DNA from 4 places in the Thalassobacillus sp. C254 genome. Region 2 is predicted to be linked to each of the others. Evidence: riboswitches for the same ligand, from Rfam matches in the RefSeq annotation. Region 2 holds a riboswitch; each other region holds the start of a gene.
The links. A riboswitch is a leader RNA that binds a small molecule or an ion and turns the genes downstream of it on or off. The one in region 2 is predicted to bind cobalamin.
Positions count from the first base shown of each region.

Region 1: another riboswitch for cobalamin. It lies ahead of JCM19033_RS13810 (ABC transporter substrate-binding protein); the one in region 2 lies ahead of JCM19033_RS19585 (ribonucleotide reductase N-terminal alpha domain-containing protein).
Region 3: another riboswitch for cobalamin. It lies ahead of JCM19033_RS18215 (ABC transporter substrate-binding protein); the one in region 2 lies ahead of JCM19033_RS19585 (ribonucleotide reductase N-terminal alpha domain-containing protein).
Region 4: another riboswitch for cobalamin. It lies ahead of cobJ (precorrin-3B C(17)-methyltransferase); the one in region 2 lies ahead of JCM19033_RS19585 (ribonucleotide reductase N-terminal alpha domain-containing protein).

Region 1 covers NZ_BAXQ01000014.1:81,261-86,768, reverse strand. The annotation lists gene JCM19033_RS13825 (ferredoxin) at 160-531, opposite strand; gene JCM19033_RS27570 (ABC transporter ATP-binding protein) at 551-1,033, opposite strand; gene JCM19033_RS27565 (ABC transporter ATP-binding protein) at 1,048-1,326, opposite strand; gene JCM19033_RS13815 (iron ABC transporter permease) at 1,326-2,357, opposite strand; gene JCM19033_RS25965 (ABC transporter substrate-binding protein) at 2,462-2,779, opposite strand; gene JCM19033_RS13810 (ABC transporter substrate-binding protein) at 2,796-3,467, opposite strand; cobalamin riboswitch at 3,777-3,975, opposite strand; gene JCM19033_RS13805 (hypothetical protein) at 4,108-4,449, shown strand; gene JCM19033_RS13800 (DUF2243 domain-containing protein) at 4,769-5,158, shown strand; partial or broken gene cysI (assimilatory sulfite reductase (NADPH) hemoprotein subunit) at 5,235-5,508, opposite strand, start outside.
Region 2 covers NZ_BAXQ01000031.1:36,235-41,742, forward strand. The annotation lists gene JCM19033_RS19575 (ROK family protein) at 1-493, shown strand, start outside; gene JCM19033_RS23820 (ROK family protein) at 504-671, shown strand; gene JCM19033_RS26715 (hypothetical protein) at 746-877, shown strand; gene JCM19033_RS19580 (DUF2971 domain-containing protein) at 1,193-2,167, shown strand; cobalamin riboswitch at 2,442-2,639, shown strand; gene JCM19033_RS19585 (ribonucleotide reductase N-terminal alpha domain-containing protein) at 2,825-4,348, shown strand; partial or broken gene JCM19033_RS26720 (hypothetical protein) at 4,375-5,114, shown strand; gene JCM19033_RS19590 (ribonucleotide-diphosphate reductase subunit beta) at 5,141-5,508, shown strand, end outside.
Region 3 covers NZ_BAXQ01000026.1:9,347-14,854, forward strand. The annotation lists partial or broken gene JCM19033_RS18200 (ATP-binding protein) at 1-1,099, shown strand, start outside; gene JCM19033_RS18205 (bifunctional 2-polyprenyl-6-hydroxyphenol methylase/3-demethylubiquinol 3-O-methyltransferase UbiG) at 1,262-1,993, shown strand; cobalamin riboswitch at 2,073-2,268, shown strand; gene JCM19033_RS18215 (ABC transporter substrate-binding protein) at 2,500-3,513, shown strand; partial or broken gene JCM19033_RS18220 (FecCD family ABC transporter permease) at 3,494-4,533, shown strand; gene JCM19033_RS18225 (heme ABC transporter ATP-binding protein) at 4,556-5,508, shown strand, end outside.
Region 4 covers NZ_BAXQ01000023.1:10,209-15,716, reverse strand. The annotation lists gene JCM19033_RS17270 (sirohydrochlorin chelatase) at 1-778, opposite strand, end outside; partial or broken gene cobJ (precorrin-3B C(17)-methyltransferase) at 792-2,343, opposite strand; cobalamin riboswitch at 2,711-2,903, opposite strand; gene JCM19033_RS17260 (DUF4190 domain-containing protein) at 3,068-3,364, shown strand; gene JCM19033_RS17255 (DUF3243 family protein) at 3,469-3,780, shown strand; gene thiE (thiamine phosphate synthase) at 3,877-4,524, opposite strand; partial or broken gene thiM (hydroxyethylthiazole kinase) at 4,704-5,505, opposite strand.

The DNA of each region.
Region 1 (5,508 bases), on a different contig from region 2:
AAAAGTGAAAAAAACGACTTTGAGCCGTTATTATTTTAAACAAACTCCTGTCCGTCTTCCCAAGATGCAAATCCTTTATAAGCTCTCATAAAATCTGCTTCTCTAGCCACAATACGGACAGAAGAAAACGGTTCACCTGTATATTTACAGGTAGCCTTTTCATCTTATATCTCTTTTGTATATCCCTACTGGTGCTTCTTGCTGCCGCAAGAAACCACCATCACTATATTGATAAGCTAATGAGTCTTCCAAAATCGTTTTTTCCTGTATATGCTTTGTTATAATTTCTTTTCCTGTTTGTCTACTAATACCTTGATACCATATACCTTCTGGGTAAACAATGACCACACAAGCGTCCTCACATCTTCCATTACACCGTGTTCTTGTCGTATGAACCATGTCGTCTATTCCAAGGTCCTTAATTGCTTCCCTGATTGCTAAAGTAACTTCTTCTCCACCCTGCTTCATACAGCTTCCCCCGTTACAAATCAGAATGTGGTGGGAAGTTTCTGATAAATTCCAAGTCGCCATAAATAAATTGCCCCCTTTGTTAAGAATGCATCCCTTCAGATAAATAAGTAATAGCAAGTTTCTTGGTTATGGGGTGCTCCATTACTACAGTTTCAACGCCGAAAATTTCTCTCATTAGCTCAGTGGTTAATACATCCTGTGGGGTTCCTGATGCATAGATCTCCCCATGGTTAAGCACGTAGATCTTATCGCAGTATGCTGCAGCCAGGTTTAAGTCATGTAAAGCTCCTATTACCGTCTGCTTTAAACGCTTAACCAGATCTAATATTTGCAGCTGGTGCTGGATATCGAGATGATTCGTCGGCTCATCCAAAACAAGGACATCAGCCTCTTGTGTTAACGCTCTGGCTATTATAACCCTTTGTTTTTCCCCACCTGATAACGAGGCGAAGCTTCTTCTGGAAAACGAAAGCATCCCCACTTCTGATAATGCTTTTTCTGCAATTTTTTCATCCTCTATGTTATCTCTGTCCAGAAAACGTTTGTGAGGGGATCTGCCCATAAGTACCATTTCTTTTACCGAAAAATCAAACGGAACACTTGACTCCTGCTGACAACGGCCATATGTTTCGCCGTTTTTTTAGCCGTCCAATTATATATATTTTCACCGTTTACTTCCACAACGCCAAAGTCAGGCTTAAGGTGCCGATAAATGCTTTTTAACATCGTAGATTTCCCGCTGCCGTTAGGTCCCACAATCCCGACAAATTCATTTGTATCTACATGTAAATTAATATTTTGCAGTATTTTTTCACCTGATAAATCTTTTGAAAGATCTTCTACTTTTACATGCATTATGATTCACTCCCAAACGAGTATGTACTTCTTCGCAAGAGCCAAATAAAAAACGGTCCTCCGCATAAGGCGGTTAGAATACCTATAGGCATTTCCTCCGGTGCAGCAATCAGCCTTGCTCCAATATCAGCCCATATTAGAAATACAGCTCCAAGCAAAGCACTGACCGGCAGCACCCTTTTATGGTCTGAGCCGATAAGCAGCCTCACAATATGGGGAATCATTAACCCTACAAAGCCAATGGCTCCACTGACAGCTACCAAAACCCCAGTAAGAAGAGCAGTAATAACTAAAAGGATCTTTCGGAATTGATCAATATTCATCCCTAACGTAGCTGCCGTCTCCTCTCCCATAAGGAGAAGATTTAATGAACGTGATTGAAACCAAAGAAAAAGAAACACAATAACAAGAGAAGCTAAAGGAATCCACAGGTTCCCCCAGGTTCCTCCGGCTAAACTGCCCATCAACCAGTAAAGAGCGCTTCGAATTCCTTCTTCTCTAGGCGCAGAAATAACAATGAAGCTCGTCACTGCACTCAATATCATAGAAATGGCTATGCCGGCTAGAAGGAGCCTCGCAGTAGAAATTCGTTTATTTACTTGCGCTAACAAAAAAACCAGAACAATGGAAACTAATGCTCCTAAAAACGCAGCAAGTGAAAGAGCATATTGGCCAAATACACTGAAAGCTCCAAACAGAATCACCAAGGTAGCTCCAACAGAAGCACCTGAAGACACACCGAGAATAAAAGGGTCGGCCAGGGAGTTTCGAACAAGGGCCTGGATAGCCACACCTACAATTGAGAGTCCTGCTCCTACAACAGCGCCCAAAAGCACTCTGGGCAAGCGGATATCCCAAACGATGTGATCATGAGCAGGAGTCCACTCGGATGTGATCCATGCATTCACAAACGGAACCTTCGAAACAATGATTCCCCATACTGCTTCAGGGGAAATAGCAACTGGTCCCAGCATTACCCCTGCAGTTATCGATATCAACAGTAATCCTAGAAGACCGCTGAGCCAAAGCATGTAGGTAACTTTATTCCTTTTTAGCTGTTTCTCCTCCATTTTATCTTTCCCTGGTAAAGGGGTGGTCTCATAAGTTTTTGCTATACCGCTCATAAGAAAGTCCCCTAATTTTCGTTAGCTATATCCGGGTAAAATCCTTCTGCCATCAACTCAAACGCTTCAGGAGCTCTGACTCCTTCAGCAGCAGCAGATAAGGGAACGACTACAAAATTCTCTTCTTGTATTGCTGTCACACTTTCCAAGGCATCATATGATAACAAAAATTCTTTTTTCTGCTCTGCTGTTGTTTCCCCGTAATCAACAATAACGATCCATTCAGGGTCCTCCTCAATCACCGCTTCCCAGCTTACGTTCCCCCAGTTTTGGTCCAAAGCATCAGAGAATATGTTAGTCCCGCCTGCCATTTCAATTAAGTTTGTCATAAAAATTGACTGCCAGTCATTGGCTCTTGTTCCCCGCTATCATATACAAATACCTTAAAGGATCATCTGTATCCGGGTCTATTTGCGATTGAACGTCAGCAATCCGCTGATCCATAGCAGAGATTAATTCCTCAGCTCTTTCTTCCACTCTAAATATCTGGCCTATATTAGTAATATCCTGATATACATCATCAAGCGTCGGGCCAATCATTGAAGAAGACTCATGAAGATAAGGGGTGATCCCGTACTCAAGGAGCTGAGTAAAGGTTCCTATATTGTCCTCTGTAAAAGCACTTTCCCATCCTGCGTAAGCAAAATCAGGTTCAACATTTAAAAAAGGCTCCTGGGAAGGGTATTGATCTGCCAAAACAGGTACACTCTCATAGGCATCCTGGTATTCAGGATGTATGCCGTCATCTAAATATGCAGTCCCTGCCATATGGTCTTCAAGCCCTAGAGCGAGCATAACTTCTGTTACGTGCTGGTTTAATGTCACTGCACGCTGGGGTGCTTCTTCAAATGTAAGTTCTTCCCCATTGTTCTCAATGACCACTGCTTCATCCTGGGACAAAGAATCAGCCTCCGCTTCAGCAGCTCCGGTTTCAGTATCGCCCTCTGCTCCACATGCTGCCATAATAAGAGTTCCGGTCAATAAAAAAGACAACGGATATGTTTTGCTCCACTTCATTTTATTTCTCCTCCTCAGTAATCATAAATAGTAATTATTACGATTTATATTTTGAATTATAAGGACACTTCCTCTTTTTGTAAAGATTTCTTTCCTCTTCATACCAAAGCGTGTTACTTGTGTACTTTTTTCATTAACTGCAACCACTCCTTTACCAAAAAAATAAGCGGTTCTACCCCGGGGATCGGGTTAGAAACGCTTACTTCTCATCAAATATATCTGGAAGGCTTGTCACGCCTATTAAGGGTATATTCAAGTGAAGGCACACTTTGGTGCAGCATCTAACCACCTCCCTAATTCCCGTAGGTCAACAGTGATGTTGAAATAGGCAGGTCTCCTGACTTGGGGGTTATCCTCTCGTCCCTTCCCGGTGTTACCCAGTGAGATTACTCGAGAAAGCCAATCATTACATTGGCCCCCTTACAGTGGCGGGTCCGTGCCGGAGTTTCACCGGACTTCCCTATTAAGCAGGCAGTATTTGCCTTGCACCTATTTCCATTGCATGTATAATTTTAGTAAATCGTATCATTGATTCCTTGCCTTGTCCATCTTCTCTTATCCCAATCTAAAGTTTTATGTTCGTCTGTTTCGGATAATGAGTTTAAAAAGGTGAAATAATAATAAAAAGGAGGTAATAGGAATGGCGCACGATCACTCTGTTCATGAAAAACATTCCCACGAGCACAGCTTGTCTTGCGGGCACACTAAAATTAAACATGGTGACCATATTGATTATGTTCATGACGGTCACCTTCATCGCGAGCACAACGGCCACTGGGACGAATGTAAAATTTCAGTAACAGAAAGTAACCCTGACGAATGTGCCCCCATGAACTGCGGATGTACTCACAATGATGACTGCGGTCACGAGGTTGTTCCTCATGGCGATCACTATGACTTTCTTGTCAATGGACGTCTGCACCATGTACATGGCGACCACTGTGATGACCACGGACCTGTAGAGTTAGTAAAAATAGATTAGTGTCTTCTGCGGCTGTCCCATTAACGGGGCAGCCTTTTTGGTGTCATGAAGATTGTAAATGTCGTCCAGTATATACCACGCGTAGACATTTATCATCGTTGTATTTCACTGCCGGACAAAGCCTGTTATCAGGTTATCAAATAGTATTTCTTCTTTTGTTCAAAACATTATTTCATGTTCCTGCCAGAGGATCAATCCATATTCAGGTAAGTGATCGAAATGCATGAAGGATTGCCGGAAAAGATAAAGAAAAGATTTAAGGGGGATGTGAAAATTAAATGTAAGCACAGGTAAATAGTAACAAGAGAAAGGAGGTACCATGTTGACTCGCTTCATCAGTTACTTCTTTGGTGTTTTTTTTGTAGACTTGCTGTTTCATCAATATCAGGCTCAAGCTTTTGGGTTTCCTGCCCAAACGACGGGAGAAAGGCTGGGGGTTTTGGCTTTTGCCGGAGCAGTCACATTGCTTTTTTATTTTATCTCCTGGCGTTTCTTTCCGCCTTCTTTTTTCCATGGTGTCCTCATTGCCTCAGGCTTTTTTGCGACGTTTGATATTATCGTCATACATTGGATATTTCATCTTCATCGTCTTACATATGGCCCGGAAGCTTTTATTATTGAACTTCTGCTCGTTATCACAGGCTTTGGTATGCTTGCTTACGGTCTTATCAGAGAAAGGAAGACGATAATTGAGGAAAAGTACTATTAATAAATACCATCTTCCTTTACAAAAAAGGTCCCTTATACTCTTTTGTATAGAGAATAAGGACCTTGATTAATTCTAATTAAGCATGAAAGTTCGTGCCATCGGTCACTGCTTCAATAACGCCTGCTCTAATCACAAAATCACCAAAATGCTCGCCTTCACTGCGTTCTTTAGCATACCTTGAAAGAAGTACTCTCAACTCACTTAGAATTTCTTCTTCCCCGATATTTTCCCGGTACATTTTGTTTAAGCGGCTGCCGTCAAAGGCTGCACCTAGGTACATATTGTACTTTCCTGGTGCCTTACCGATAAATCCTATTTCTGCAAGGGTAGGACGGCCGCAGCTGTTTGGA
Region 2 (5,508 bases):
CCCTGGCCCTTTAGATCCTTGGAAAGGTGTTATAAAAAGTCCCCCAAACCTGCCTGGATGGGAGAACGTTCCCTTAAAAGAAATGATGGAACAATACTGGGGAGTTCCTGTATTTGTTGAAAATGATGCAAATTGTGCTGCTCTTGCAGAAGCTGTGAACGGTATAGGCGCTGATGCTGAGAGTATATTCTACCTTACAGTTAGCACAGGCGTTGGAGGCTCTTATATTGTAAACAAGGAAATCATTCATGGGAAAGATGGATTTTCAGGGGAAGTCGGTTATATGATGATGAATTCCGGCAAAAGCTTTAAAGATGCAGTAAGCGGAAAAGCATTGGAGAAGCAATGCCAAAGTGCGGGTATACCAGGAAATGTAAGACAACTCTTTTATTTAGCTGAAGTGGAAAAGGAAGAAATTTCAGCGGGAATTGTGGATCAATTTACTACAAACCTGTCTATACTGCTCGCGAATGTCATCTTTTTATTAAACTGATAAGCTTATCTTGGGAGGAGGAGTGATGGCTTCTTCATCATACTTTTTAGGCCAGCTTAAGGAAAAGACAAATCATTTGGTCTACCCGAGATTTAAGAAAGAGGCCGAGATTTACGAAGCCTTGTCGGGGCAAAAGGCAGGAGCGATAGGGGCCGCTCTCCTCCCCCATTACAGATAGACCTCACTTATTTTACCCTCCCTCAAATAAAATGCGGCTAATAGCTAACATTATATAAGGAGGGGGTGAAGAGGGTGAGCCATAAAAACACAAAGAAAAGTGGAAGCTCGTTTATAAACGAGGCCTACCGTTCACAAAAAAGCCCAGATGAACCTGGAAGTACAGAGCCGGCAAAAGAAAGATCATTTCAGCAAAAAAAGAAGTAGATAAAAAAGGGTGGTCTCAATGAAAATTTTTTGAGACCGTCTTTTTTCATAGGTTCTGTCAAAGTTCCAAGTTATATTAGTCATGTCGAAGAGTGGCCCCTTTGGAAAAAGCAGGAGTCGAACGAAAATAGACAGTAAGCCGAAAGGATTTGGGTAAATGTATAATGCCTAAATGAGCTCTTGATATTCTGAGTCACGCATACCAGTACATGGGGTGCACCAATGAAAAAATCGTGGACCGGGATTATTCTTACACAAAGAAGGGAAAATACAAGCTGGAAATAAGACTTATGCTTGAGTAGAAGGGGAGAAACCATGGATAAAAAGGGGACACTGGCAGAGGCTTTATCGCTGCATTTTTGGCAGTCGGTAGACCAGCAAATCAGAAAAGATCACACTGTACAAAAGGAACTGTATCATTACACCGGTTTAGATAGTTTAATGGGCATGGTAGAAACAAACAATTTGTGGATGAGCAGAGGAACCTTTTTAAATGACTCAAATGAACTTATTTATATAGAAGGAATTATTAATAAAGTATTGGGACAGGTCGAAAGTAAGCTGACGGATAACTTTGGGGAAGATACATATATACAGGAACTGAAAAAGTTATTTATTTTAGAATTAAAACAGACGTGGCAAAGGTTTATGGAGAAGATAGACCTTGACGATTTTGAAGTATATATATTCTCCCTGACCGAAAATAAAGACTCTTTGGCTCTTTGGTATAACTACGCAAAAGGCGACGGATACAATATCGGCTTTTCCTCTGGTGACATGCTGAAAAAAATAAATGATTTTTCCAGTCATTTTGCCCGTGAATATACCTTAGTGTATGGAAGGGTAATATACGACAGAAGAGAACAAGAACAAATTGTTATGGATTTTCTCATGGAAACCTTTCAATATCTATCCCGCCTTCACCCTCAGTATACGCTGCAAGAAATCGGTGGAGAGCTTTCAGAACATTTCTTTTCTATACTAGCAACTTGTTCGATCTTTTTTAAGGATGAGGCTTTTAAAAGTGAAGAAGAATATCGAATTGCTCTTCCACGAAAGCTCACTACCAAAGAGAGGGGCCCAGAGGTTTTCTTCCGGGCTTCAAATGGAGTAATCATCCCGTTTATTACGATTCATTTTCCAGAGAAACTTCCTATAAAACGTGTGACCATCGGTCCGAAAAATAACATAGACATTGCTAAAGCAGGAATGGAGTATTACTTAAAAAGTAAGGGATATGAAACGGAGAGGATGGTTATTAGTAAGTCCGTTGCTTCACTGAGGTATTAATTCTTTTATGCAGGGGTTAGTGTAGGTAAAATAAATGTATTTTCAGCGAATAGGAAAAGAAAAACAACGCAGCCTTAGACTTTTCGGGTATTACGACAAAATGTGATAATTGACGTCAAATGCTCCCCCCATGTAATAGTAGAGATGCTTTACATTTGAAGAAATAAATTAATAATCTATGGATCTATGAACTTGCTAAATTGGGATAAGTCATGTAGTATAAATGTAGAATTTCACAAGATATTGTGTTTTTTGTTATCGATAAAACTATATATTGTTTGCCTTGAGATGAGATGCCATTTGGCGTAAAAGGGAATTTGGTGAAAATCCAAGACTGCCCCCGCAACTGTAAGTGCTGACGAAATGAGTCGTATCCACTGTATAAATAAACTTGATCGGTTTTTATACGGGAAGGAGCTCATGGACGGAAGACGCACAAGTCAGGAGACCTGTCTTATCTTAAGATGTTTCACCTTCTTCGGGGATTGAGAAGATGAAACGGTGGCACAGAGAAAGACCAAAGTATCTTTCTCCATTACTTGCTATCGTTTCATCCGCTCACATTAATTTGAGCGGATTTTTTAATTCGAAAAAATATCAGGAGCGGTGAGACGACAACGGCCAGCTTAGAATAAAGCAGGAATAAGGAGGAAGAAAATGACAGTACATGTTAAAGAGGAATTACATGAAGTGATGGATACAATTGATAAAGCTTTTGATCGTTACAATTTTAATGCAAAGCAAATCAAAGAATATATTACATCTTTTACCGGAACGGATAAAGACGTGAACCATCAAGCTATGCTCTATGCATTAAACCAAATACAAATGGACCAGCCAGACTGGACGTTTGTTGCAGCACGGCTGTATTTAAATGAACTATACAAGCAGGCGGCTTTACATAGAGGGTACAGCACGGCGGAAAGACGATATGGAAGCTTGTATAAGCTAATGAAAACGTTACGTGAGAAAGGAATCTATTCCGATCATTTGTTAGCAGCATATTCTGAACAGGAAATTAAGGAATTAGAACGGGAAATTGAACCCAAGCGAGATGAGTTGTTTACTTACATAGGTTTATTTTTACTGGCAGACCGGTATTTAGCGAGAGATCATGAGGGGAAAGTATTTGAGCTGCCGCAGGAGCGGTTTATGATCATTGCGATGACCCTTATGCAGAAGGAAGAAAAAAACAAAAGGCTGGAAAAGGTTAAGGAAGCTTATTGGGCACTAAGCAATTTATATATGACGGTTGCTACTCCTACTTTATCTAATGCAGGAAAAAGTTTTGGTCAATTGTCTTCTTGTTTTATAGATACAGTTGATGACTCACTTGACAGTATTTACCTGAATAACTGGGACATTGCCCGCCTCAGCAAGGATGGCGGTGGGATTGGTATTTATTATGGGAAGGTAAGAGCTTTAGGATCAGATATAAAGAAGTTTAAAGGTAATTCCTCTGGAGTGGTACCGTGGATCAGGCTGATTAATGACACAGCTGTGAGTGTGGACCAGCTGGGACAGCGTCAAGGGGCGGTGGCTGTTTATTTAGACTTATTCCACAAGGACATTATGAACGGTTTTCTTGACTTAAAAACAAATAATGGTGATGAAAGAAGGAAAGCTCACGATATTTTTACCGGGGTTACGATACCTGACCTATTTATGCATAAGTTACAGGAGACAGATGAGAACGGAAGAAGCATAGGCGAATGGCATGTGTTTTGTCCTCACCAGGTGAAACAAATCATGGGCTGGAAGAGTGAAGATGGCACTCCGGTTGGTCTTGAAGACTTTTATGACGAGGAAGACCGTAAATATTTTACAGAAAAGTATGAAGAAGCAGTCAATCACCCTCTTCTTCCGCGAAAGACCTACCGAGCCATGGATATCATGGCAAGAATTATGGTGGCACAGCTGGAAACTGGAACACCTTACATGTTCTACCGGGATGAAGTAAATCGTCAAAATTCAAACAAGCATTTGAAAGGGGAGGGAAGAACCTCTATCTATTGCAGTAATTTATGCACAGAAATTACACAAAATATGTCACCTTCTCCTATTAGTCAAGAGTATGAAGACGAAGAGGGAAACATTGTTATTGTCCGTAAACCAGGAGATTTTGTGGTATGTAATTTATCTTCTATTAATCTTCCGTCGGCTGTAAGGATGATGTCTTAGAAAGGCTGATACCTATTCAGATGAGGATGCTTGATAATGTCATTGACTTAAACAACATCCCAGTGGGTCAGGCGCAAGTTACCAACAGAAAGTACAGAGCTGTGGGTCTTGGAACGTTTGGCTGGCATCACCTTTTGGCATTAAAAGGAATCCAGTGGGAATCTGAGAAGTCTGTGGAATACGCAGATAAAATATACGAAGACATTGCCTATCACACGATTCAATCTTCCATGGAATTGGCAAAAGAAAAAGGGCTTATAGTAAATTTCAAGGTTCTGAGTGGGAAACAGGTCTTTATTTTGAGCGAAGAGGCTATACGTCAAAACGGTGGCAGGAATTACAGGAAGAGGTGGCTGCAACTGGAGTGAGAAACGGATGGATGATGGCTGTAGCTCCTAATTCTTCTACTGCCAAAATCGGTGGATCCACAGATGGAATTGACCCGTTGTACGCAGTGGAATTTGCTGAAGAAAAGAAGAACTTTAAGTTTAAGGTAACAGCTCCAGACTTAAATCACCATACGTACCTCTATTACCAACGGGCCCGCCATGAACTGGACCAGATTTGGAGCATCAGGCAAAACGCTGCCAGACAGCGCCATGTTGATCAGTCAATAAGCTTTAATATTTATGTCCGTCATGACATTAAGGCTAAAGAGTTGCTCAACCTTCATTTTGAAGCCTGGAAGCAGGGGTTGAAAACAACTTATTATGTGCGGAGCACTTCCCAGTCAGAAATTGAAGAGTGTGAAGCTTGTCACAGCTAACTTAACCTATTTTAGGAGGGATCGAAATGTCCTCATTGTCAAAAGTGAAATTAATGAATCCAGCAGCCCCGAATAAATCTACAGGCATCATTAGTGGACAGTCTTCAGGACTGCTTAACTGGAATGATATAGCTTATCCACAAATGTATGAGTTATATCAGACTCTCCTTTCGAACTTCTGGAAGGCTCAGGAAATTAATATGCAGGATGATATTAAACAATGGGATCATTTAAGTGATGTTGAAAAAGATGTGTTCCTGAGAATCAATACTCAGCTTGCCTCATTGGACAGCCTGCAAACTCCAACCATGAGCCAGGTAATGGATTATGTGACAGATTCCAGCTTTAAAGCAATTTTTGCGGTTGTAGCCCAGCAAGAAGCTGTCCATAACGA
Region 3 (5,508 bases), on a different contig from region 2:
AACGATGAAATCGGGCAGCTTGCTAATGCCTTTAACCGAATGCGCCGGGAACTAAACAGAAGCGTAACCCAGGTTAATCAAGAAAAAGAGCAGCTTTCCCGAGTCCTAAGCAGTATGGCCGACGGGTAGTAACGATTGACCGCAAAGGAAGCATTTTGATTACTAACCCTCCTGCAGATCGTTTTCTTCAGGCCTATTATTATGAAATGGGTGGAGAATTAACATTGGAAAAGCTGCCAAAGGATATGAAAAAGCTCTTTCAGCAGGTAGTGGCGATCGAGCGGGAACAAGTAACGGAAATTGATTTGCAAGGACGGCACTATGCGATTATTATGACACCTCTATATGATGGCACCTTTGTGAGAGGGGTCGTTGTGCTGATAAGAGACATGACAGAGGAGAAGCAGCACGATAAGCTGAGAAAAGACTTTATTGCCAATGTCTCCCATGAGCTAAGAACCCCGATATCGATGCTTCAAGGGTATAGTGAGGCAATTATTGATGATATTGCAGCTACGGATGAGGAGAAAAAGGAGCTTGGCCAGATTATATATGAAGAGTCTCTCCGAATGGGTAGACTGGTCAATGAGCTTCTTGATATTGCCCGTATGGAGGCCGGCCATATTCAATTAAATAAAGAACCGATTCAGATCCATGAAATGAGCGCAAAAATAACCAGAAAGTTTCACGGCCTGGCTAAAGAAGCGGGAGTCAATCTTCAAACCGAAGTTACCGGCGAAGAGCTGTAATGGATGTTGACCCAGACAGATATGAGCAGGTGTTGACGAACTTAATTCATAACGCCATTCGTCATACGGAGGCTGGCGGAACCGTGACACTTCGTGTGGAAACAGACGGATCCGGAGTTACTGTGGATGTGGAGGACACTGGATCAGGTATACCAGAAGAAGACCTGCCCTTTGTGTTCGAACGTTTTTATAAGGCGGATAAAGCCAGAACCCGGGGCCGCTCAGGAACGGGCCTTGGCCTTGCTATCGCAAAGAATATTGTGGAGGGACACAACGGCCAGATTTCTGCTCACAGTAAAGTGGAGGAGGGCACGACTTTTACCTTTCATATACCAAGAGAAGACATTTAAAAACCCCGGAGTTATTTGTCTTCGTAGTGCTGTTGAAAAGAGAATTAGTTTGACACGCAAATAAAGAAGGGAGAGGGCAGCACAGCCTGAAAGCCCTCTCAGTCTTTGTCCTATGAACACTTACAAGCTCTACACAAAAGTTCAGAGAAAGGAGTGGGCACTTTGACAGAATGGTACGAAGAAAGTTTTCAGGAAGACTACCTGAGAATTTATGATCACAGGGATGAACAAAAAGCAGCTCGGGAGCTTGAAGCATTAATGTCCTATATTCCTCTTCAAAAAAAGATGACAGTGCTGGATCTGTGCTGTGGTCATGGACGGCACTGCCGCTGGCTTGCCCGTAGGGATTTTGACGTCACCGGGGTTGATCTCTCAGCTGTATTATTGAAAAAAGCAATTGACTTGACCAGTGACCTTCCTATTAAATACATGCGCGCGGATGTAAGAAATATTCAATTTAGCAATGAATATGATGCTGTATTTAATTTATTTACAAGTTTTGGTTATTTTCCGGATGATGAAGAAAATGAGCTTGTTTTTAAAAATGCCTATCAAGCATTAAAGCCTGGGGGCTGGTTTTTATTTGACTATTTAAATCCACAGTATGTTACGAAAAACCTTGTAGCAGAGGATGAATCAAATAAGGACGGTCTGCACATCAGGCAGCAGCGGAAAATTGACAAGGGGTTTGTTACGAAAACGATTACAATTCACGATAATGAGTCAAAAAGAGAATACCTTGAACGAGTGAAGCTTTATTCTTCAGATGAGCTTAAACGTATGCTTGAAAGCAGCGGCTTCACTATTCAATCTCACTTTGGGGATTATGATGCTTCACCTTACCAAACCGCCACATCTCCTCGACAAATTTTTATTTGCCATAAGGAGAAATAAAGGGAAAATGAAAAATTTGCTGAAAAAGCATCTTTTCAAACAAAAAATATCCTGTATACTTTGAATATGGAGAAAACAAAATACCGTTCACATCTATGGTCAATTTCCTATCAAGGGAAATGTTAAAAGGGAAGCCCGGTGAAAATCCGGCACGGTCCCGCCACTGTATACGCGTGGAACGCCTATCAAGCCACTGTCTGCTAGAAGCAGGTTGGGAAGGCAGGCTGATCCAGAACGCGGAAGTCAGGAGACCTGCCTTAGATGAATATATGCCAGGCCTTCGAGGAAAAGGTGGAAGCAGACGTGGTAACTGCCTTACGGCTGTCTTACAGTGACTTAGGTCATACACATGTATGCTCTCCTTTTTGAAAAAGGGGAGCTTTTTTTGCATCTATAGGATGTTATTGACCAAAGAACAGGAAAAGCTGCCGTATCGAGTCCTTTCACCATTATAGAGAAAGAACGGAAACTAAAAGGAGAGACAAAGAGTGAGAAAACAATGGGTAATGGGTACGTCAGTACTTTTAGTAATGAGTTTAGCAGCATGCGGAGAGACAGAGGATACAGGAGAAGAAGCTGCCGAGGATACGACTGAAGAATCTATGGAAGAAGAGGCAGCTGAGGAGCCGCAAGAAGACACTGATGCCAACGGAGAAGACGGTGCAGAAGCCGATTTTCCAGTGACGATTGAAGATGCTGTTGGTGAAGAGGTTACAATTGAGGAAGAGCCTCAAAGAATTGTCAGCTTGATTCCGAGCAATACAGAGACTGCTTTTGCATTAGGAGCCGGAGATCGCATTGTGGGAGTTACTGACAACGATACATACCCGGAAGAAGTGAATGATATTCAGAGTGTAGGCGGGATGGAATTCGATGTGGAAACCATTTTGTCATTAGAGCCTGATCTTGTTCTGGCTCATGAGTCATCCGCTCACTTCAGTGAGGAAGGTTTCAATCAATTGCAGGAGGCAGATATAACCGTTTTATTTGTAAATGAAGCTTCTGGCTTTGATGATGCTTACGATTCAATTGAAATGATCGGTGCGGCCACAGGGACGTATGAGGAGGCTGAAACGCTTGTAGCTGAGATGCAGGAAGGTGTTAACGAGCTCCAGGAACAAGCCCAGGAAATATCCGAGGATGAAAGACAAACAGTCTGGCTTGAGGTGGGGCCGGCTCCAGAAATTTATACTACTGGTACAAACACCTTTTTACATGAGATTCTGGAAATGATCAATGCTGAAAATGCTGCCCAAAATGAAGAGGGGTGGGTTCAGTACAGTGAAGAGGATGTTATCGCCTTAAATCCCGATGTGATCATTACAACCTATGGTTTTTATGTGGAAGATCCTGAAGAAGAAATTCTTTCACGATCAGGCTGGAGTGACATTCCAGCTGTAGAAAATGAAAGAATTTACGATGTACATGCAGATAAAGTTACAAGACCAGGACCTCGTTTAGTAGACGGTGCTGAAGCAATTGCTGAGCTGGTTTATCCTGATGTCTTTAACAACGAATAAAAAAAAGTGGGCTGCTTATGGAGGGAGTGTTCTCTTCCTTTTTGCAGCCCTTATTATTGGTATTTCAATTGGCAGTATTGGAATTCCTTTTTCAACGACAGTGATAGTTCTTCTTCAGGAAGGTGCCGGGATACCACTAGGCGCTGACATCGATTCCGTTACGCGAAACATTATTTTGGATATCCGTCTTCCTCGCGTAACTCTTGCCCTTTTGGTAGGGGCGTCTCTAGCCATGGCAGGATCTGCTTTTCAGGGATTTTTAAAAAATCCCTGGCAGATCCATTCACACTGGGTGTATCATCCGGGGCTGCTCTTGGTGCCGTGATTGTTCTTTTTCTTGGGCTTTCTCTCCCGCTGATCGGAGCTTTTACTCTTCCTTTTGTCAGTGTGGTATCCGGATTTTTGACTCTTTTTCTAGTCCTGTTTTTTGCCAGGATTGTGCAAAAGAATTTAGCTACAGAAACTATTATTTTAGCCGGAATTATATTCAGTTCCTTTCTAGGATCGTTGATGTCTCTTTTGATTGCATTAACAGGTGAGGAACTTCGCCAGATCATTACCTGGCTGATGGGGAGTGTATCAATGAGAGGGTGGAGTCATGTCCTCCTTATGCTTCCTTTCTTTATAACAGGAGCTGTTATTTTGTTTGCAAACAGCAGAGAACTGAATGCAATGGTTTTTGGTGAAGAGACAGCTAAAACGTTAGGAGTAAATACAGAAGCAAGAAAGATTTCCATCCTACTTGGAGCATCCTTGTTAACAGGGTCAGCAGTAGCGGTCTCAGGAACGATTGGATTTGTCGGGCTGGTTATACCTCACCTGGTCCGTCTGTTGTTTGGAGCTGACCACCGTCATCATTTACCGTTATCGCTACTGATAGGAGGGGGATTTCTCGTATTAACAGACATGGCAGCAAGGACTCTGATTGCCCCGACGGAACTCCCTATTGGTGTATTAACAGCAATCATTGGTGCTCCTGTTTTTGGATTGCTTCTCCTGAGAGAACGCAAAAAGCTTTAAGCAGAAAAGGAGGTGCAGAAACGTGCTGACGATTGAACATATCTCCGGTGGTTATACAAATAAAGAAGATGTCGTAAAGGACATTAACCTTAACATTAACAAAGGGGAAATCTTTGGAATACTAGGTCCAAATGGAAGCGGAAAGTCCACGTTATTAAAAATCCTTCATGCCGCCCTTCCTTCCTCTTCAGGAAGAGTTCTTCTCGGTGACAAGGATATTATGGATTACTCCTCGAAAGAACTGGCAAAAAAAATGGCGGTACTCCCCCAGCATGCAGAAACTGCCTTCTCCTATAGTGTCAGACAGGTTGTGGAGCTTGGGAGATATCCTTATCAAAAGGGGTGGCTTGGTTTAACCACATCAGCTGATGAAGAAGTCATCCACCAGGCAATGCAGGAAACGAATGTCCTTCACTTTGCGGAGAAGTCGGTTAGCCAGTTAAGCGGCGGTGAGAAGCAAAGAGTAATGCTTGCCAGAGCGCTGGCCCAGGAACCAGACATATTATTGCTTGATGAGCCTACCAATCATTTGGATGTTTCTTTTCAAATGAGCCTGCTCGACACGCTGAAAAGCTGGACACGTGAAAAAGGGTTAACGGTAGTGGCAGTTCTCCACGATTTAAATATGGCTTCTATGTATTGTCACAGAGTGCTTCTCATGGATAAAGGGAAAGAAAAGGCTCTCGGTCCCCCTGCCAAGGTGATGGAAGGAAATCTGCTGGAGGAAGTTTACGAAACGGCCATTACACGAAAGGAACATCCGGATGTTCCCAGCCCCCTTCTTTCACTTACTCCTAGTAAAGAGGAGAGATCTATGAACGTGCTGACAAATATTGAAAAGAAGACAACTGAGGAAATCATTCACCTTAGTGTACCGTTTCCCTTTAAAACTTGTTCTTCAGCAGTTATCGGATCAGGAATAGGATGGGCCAGCCATTTTGTTAACCGGCACGTCCCTTATGATTATCATTGTGA
Region 4 (5,508 bases), on a different contig from region 2:
ATTGACACATGTCACAGTTTAATTTCGCGTTACCACCAACAGCTTCTTCAGCCCGGTCGAGCAATACCTTCTCCAAGCGCTTGTGGAGGCCAATTGGGTCTGTCATATAAAACTCCTGCTCTGTATATTTTTCTTTAAAGGCTTTCAGTTTGGCATCCATTCGGTCCATTAAGATACCAGCAAAGAAAAAGTAAGGAATCATCAAAATATTACTTGCTCCCAGACGAATGCATCTCTCCACGCCTTCCTCTACTGTGGGGGTTGTCACTCCAATAAAGGATACTTCTACCGCTGCCATCTCCAGCTTTTCTGAGAGAATTCTAGAAAGCTTGAACAGCTCACTATTTGCATCTACATCACTGCTTCCTCTCCCAACCAATAAGATAGAGGTATCTTTGTTATACAATGTTTCTTGTTCCACTCCAGCGTGAAGCTTTTCTTTTAACAGCTGAAACATTTCTTCGTGAATCCCAATCGGCCGCCCGTAATGAAACCGGACTAAAGGATAAAGCTTTCTTGCTTTATCAATCGCTTGGGGAATATGAATCTTAGAATGTCCCGCTGGAAAAAACATAATAGGTACTAGCGCAACCTCAGTCGCCCCTCTTTTTACACAAGTTTCAATGCCCGAAGCAAGCCCCGGAGAAGCAAATTCCAGAAAACAAGTCTCCACAATCGGAGCAGGCACCTTTTGTTTAAGATTATCTACAAACTGGATGATCCCTTCATTGCCCTCTTTCTTCTTGCTTCCGTGTCCGATAAACAGCACAGCTTTCATATTTTCTCCCTCCTTATTCACATGGATTATCTACGATAACCGGCACTGGCATCTCTTGATACTTAAACCCTTGGATCTCCTGCACTCTCTTAAAAAACTTATGGAACCTTTCATTAGGCAGTCCTTTTTCCTTGTACTCATCTACAACAGCTGTAATGAGGGGAATTAACTTGTCCACTTCCATCCCCTCAGCCACTGGCTGTGCTACATGCGCATTTCTGCCCGTCGTTTTGCTCCCAAAAATACATCAAAAGCTCCTCTTCTATAAATAATGCCAATATCATCAGTAATTGCGCCGTAGCATGCCATGCCGCACCCATTAAAGCCTATGTTCATAACTTTGGGAACAACCATACCGCCTAGAGCTTCTTGTAGTTCTTCAGCATATGGGATTGAATCACGCTTCTCACCGTCACAAAAATCACAGGCCTTTACGTGAATCACATTACCTACCGGAGAAACGAGCCAGCCCGCTTCTTTAAGCTCTTTCACAATTTCCTGTGCACGATCTGTTTCAAGGGATACTTTGAAGTAATGGCTCGGTGTATACTCTACCTCACCGTCTTCCCCGATTACTTCTGTCAGCTGAAGAAGCTGTTTTGAGCTTATTTTCTTGTTTGCTGTTCCCGGAGAAACCGCAAATTCAAAAATCTCTGTTTGCTTAAACGAGATAGAATCTTCTGATACTTGTTTGTTTTCTGAATAAGTGGTGCCCAGCTTGCTTAACGCTTCTTCTGCAAGACCTTTAACATTTATACTTTCGGCAGCTGTTACCGTCTCTTCTTTTCCCCCATGCATTGCCCATGGCTCTGCCTCACTTCTTAGTCTCTGGCAGGTTTTAACTTTTGTTTCTCCTCGCCCAGGGTATATTTACGCTGGTAGCCTCTTGGGGTAATCATTTTGCCGTCATAATAAAATGTAGAATTATTTCCGATTACTACTGTTGTAAGCATGCCAATCTCATGGTCAAGCATGTGCTCCAAATCAGTCATCACTATGTTCTGCCGCTCTCTATATGCGCTTTTCACAAGGCCGACAGGCGTTCCTTTATCTCTATACTTCATTAAAATCCTTTGTGTCTCTTCTATTTGTCTTGTTCTCTTGCCGCTTTTTGGGTTATAAAGTGCAATGACAAAATCAGCCTGGGCGGCCGCTTCCACTCGCTTTACTATTAAATCCCAAGGGGTTAGGTGGTCACTCAAGCTGATCGTACAGGCATCATGCATTACCGGCGCCCCTAAAAGCGAGGCACAAGAATTGATTGCAGATACCCCAGGAATGATTTCTACTTCTACGCCTTCGTCCTCTTTCCATCCCTTTTCAATTAACACTTCATAAACTAATCCCGCCATGCCGTATAGACCAGCATCTCCGCTGGAAATGACAGCCACTGTTTTTCCTTGCTCAGCCTGCTTGACTGCTTCCTGTGCTCTGCTTACTTCTTCAGTCATTCCCGTCCTTACTATGTCCTGATCGGTAAGCAATGGTTTAATTAAATCTATATATGTTTTATAGCCAATAATAGAATCTGACTCAAGAATTGCTTCTTTTGCACGATATGTCATTTGTTCTTCACTTCCTGGGCCGAAACCTACGACAAGAAGTTTTCCTTTTTCATTTGTCACACTATCACTCCTTATATAGAATAAAGACGAACGCACTGCAAAAGGCTCTATTCCATTTGGTCTCTTTCAGACTGCTTATAAAAGCTGCACGCATCCCCCAGCCAGGATATATCGTACAAGCACTCCTTGAACAGAGAATTCACTAAAAGATTTACCACTCACCTACGCATACACAACTAAACAGCAAAAAAGCGCCCCTAACCTGCATGTGGAGGTTAGAGGCGCTCTTCCGGCATAATATAAACGGCTTTTTAACAGCCCATAATTAATCGGAAACCTGCTCTAACACCCCCCATGACCCGTAGGTTACTGGTGTTGTTGAAAAGGCAGGTCTCCTGGCTCTTGGTTTCCATCTGTTTCTTCCTTCCCATCGATTTGTACCGACAGTGGCAGCAAAACAGACAACCCAATTACAGTGGCGGGACCGCGCCGGCTTCACACCGGTCTTCCCTTTTAAGAAAACTGTTAGAACAGCTTTCACCTTTTCCCCTAATATTCTTCTCCTTTAAAGCTATCTGATCCTCCACTCTCTGTCAATCTCTTTTTGGCTTTCTATCTGCTAAGGAATTTATCCTTTTCCACTCTATTTTTGTTTGTGAGATTAAAAAAGAAAAATTCAGGAATAGAGTAGGAGAACGAATTAAGAGAAAGGGAGGTCACTAATTTGGCACATCAACAAGAAACCGGTATTTCATCAGAAACACCTTTAAAAACAAATGGAAAGTCAATTACAGCCCTGGTCCTTGGTGTAGTGGGACTCGTATCTTCTATTCTGATTCCGTTAGCCGGCTTTGCTCTAGGGTTGGTTGGCCTTATTCTTGGAATTTTATCAATAAGGGAGATCAAAAGAAGAGGAGAGTCCGGAAAGGGACTCGCAATTGGCGGTATCGCCTGCAGTGTAGCAGCTCTCGTTCTTACAGTGATACTCATGGCGCTCGCTGCAGCTATGCTGACGCTATAGTCCTCCTTGCTGACACGGTAATTAGTAGTATTTGTGATATAAACGTTTAGATTGCCCAAGGATGGGAATTAGAGGATCATAATTACTTTAAGGAGGAATATAAGATGGCAGATCCAAAGAAACAAGCCGAAGAAAAACTTGACAACATGTCCGAAAACAAAAAGGAAGACATTTTAGAAAGCTTTAGTGAGTTCCAGCAATACCTTAAAGGAAAAGTAGAAAAAGGTGAATCTCTAGGCCTCAGTGAAGAGCAAATGGCAAAAGGCGCTGAGCGTGTAGCAGAATACCTCAAAAACCATGAATCACCTAAAAATACAGAAGAAAAGCTATTACAAGAGATGTGGCAGGTAGCTGAGGATGACGAAAAGCATAAAATGGCTCACGTCCTGGTAAAACTAGCGAAGAAAGCTGGTTAATGGCAAAGTCACAGCTATAAAAAACAAGCAGTTCTCTGGAGGTACCAGAATACTGCTTGTTTTTACATATATTATCCCTTTATCTACAGGTAATTTTCAATTTCTTTTTCTCAAATTTCTTGCACTTTCAAAGGGGCTTGGTGCAGAAGCAATCGCTGAAATTATTGATATGCCGTCGCTTCCTGATTTCATCACTTCGTCGATATTATCTTCATAAATTCCACCAATCCCAACAATCGGTGTCTTGATCCCCATTTTACGAAACAGAGTGATCACTTGAGGACCCGTTTCTTCAGCAGCATCGTCTTTAGAACCTGTCGCATATATAGGCCCTAAACCAAGGTAATCAGCCCCGTGCTCTGCGGCTTCCAGGCCTTCGTCAATCGTATATGCAGAAACCCCCAGAATTTTATCACCCATCATTTTTCTTGCTTCTTTTGCTCCAATATCTTCTTGTCCAATATGAAGACCGTCTGCATTAAGTTGCACCGCTAAATCAATATCATCATTAACTATAAAAGGAATTCCATTCTGCCGGCAGATCTCTTGCAATTTACGTGCCAGCTCTTCCTTTTCAGCACCTGCTTTTGAACCTTCTCCTTTTTCACGGTATTGAAAAAGAGTAATCCCGCCTGCGATTGCTTCCTTTACTACTTGTTCAGGAAGCTGAGTAGTATTTTGACTGCCAAATATAAAATATAATTTTAAGTACTGTATCATCTCAGCTCTTGTTATACGTCCCAAAGTTTCCCCACTTCCTTTTTGGTGCCAGGCACCTTGCAGGTTACGTAACAAAGAAAACGTGAATGACGCTGTTGCTTAAAGAAAATCACAATTTTAATGTTACAGACCGCAGTGGTGCCAGGCACCTTTTGTGAATGTGAATCCTCCTCATACTGATAATTGTTATTTCAATAGATCGGTTAACTTAAAGAGATTGAAGCTAAGGAATCGACTTCCTTTGAAGTTATCTTATAAAGCTGATCCAAAAAAGCAATCTGAAAAGCTGCCTGGACCCTCACTTTCCTGAGCAGCCTTTTCTCCTGCTATTCCGTATGCAGCAAGAGCCGCCGCTCCCGCAGTTAAAACGTCCTTTTCAACTGCTGCAAACGAACCAATCACTGAACTTAATAAACATCCGGCACCCGTGATTTTCGTAAACATGGGAGTCCCGTTATTTACAATATAGGTTTTTTCCCCATCTGTAATAACATCCTCTTTCCCCGTCACACAAACAACGGTATCGAGCTTCCGCGCAGCCTCTTTGGCTAGTTCAAGTATGTCTCCCTCTCCTTCTTCCGCATCTACTCCTTTTATTTTCCACTCAAGTCCAACCACATTTGCCACTTCTGCTGCATTTCCCCTTAGAAGGGAGAGATTCAGTTCTTTTACGATCCTTTTGGATGCTTCTGTTCGATATGGTGTGGCTCCCGCTCCAACCGGATCAAATATAATTGGCACCCCCTGCTGGTTTGCTGCGTTACCCGCATGTATCATAGCCTCGACCTCCTCAGCAGATAATGTACCAATATTTAAAACGAGAGCCCCGGCAATCCTGGCCATATCAGCAACCTCTTCCTTGGCATACGCCATGACCGGAGAAGCTCCTAATGCGAGAAGTCCATTGGCTGTAAAATTCGTGACTACTACGTTTGTAATGTTGTGAACGAGCGGCTTTTCCTCTCTCATTTTTCCAAGAAACCTTCCCCAACCTGATGGTTCCATACT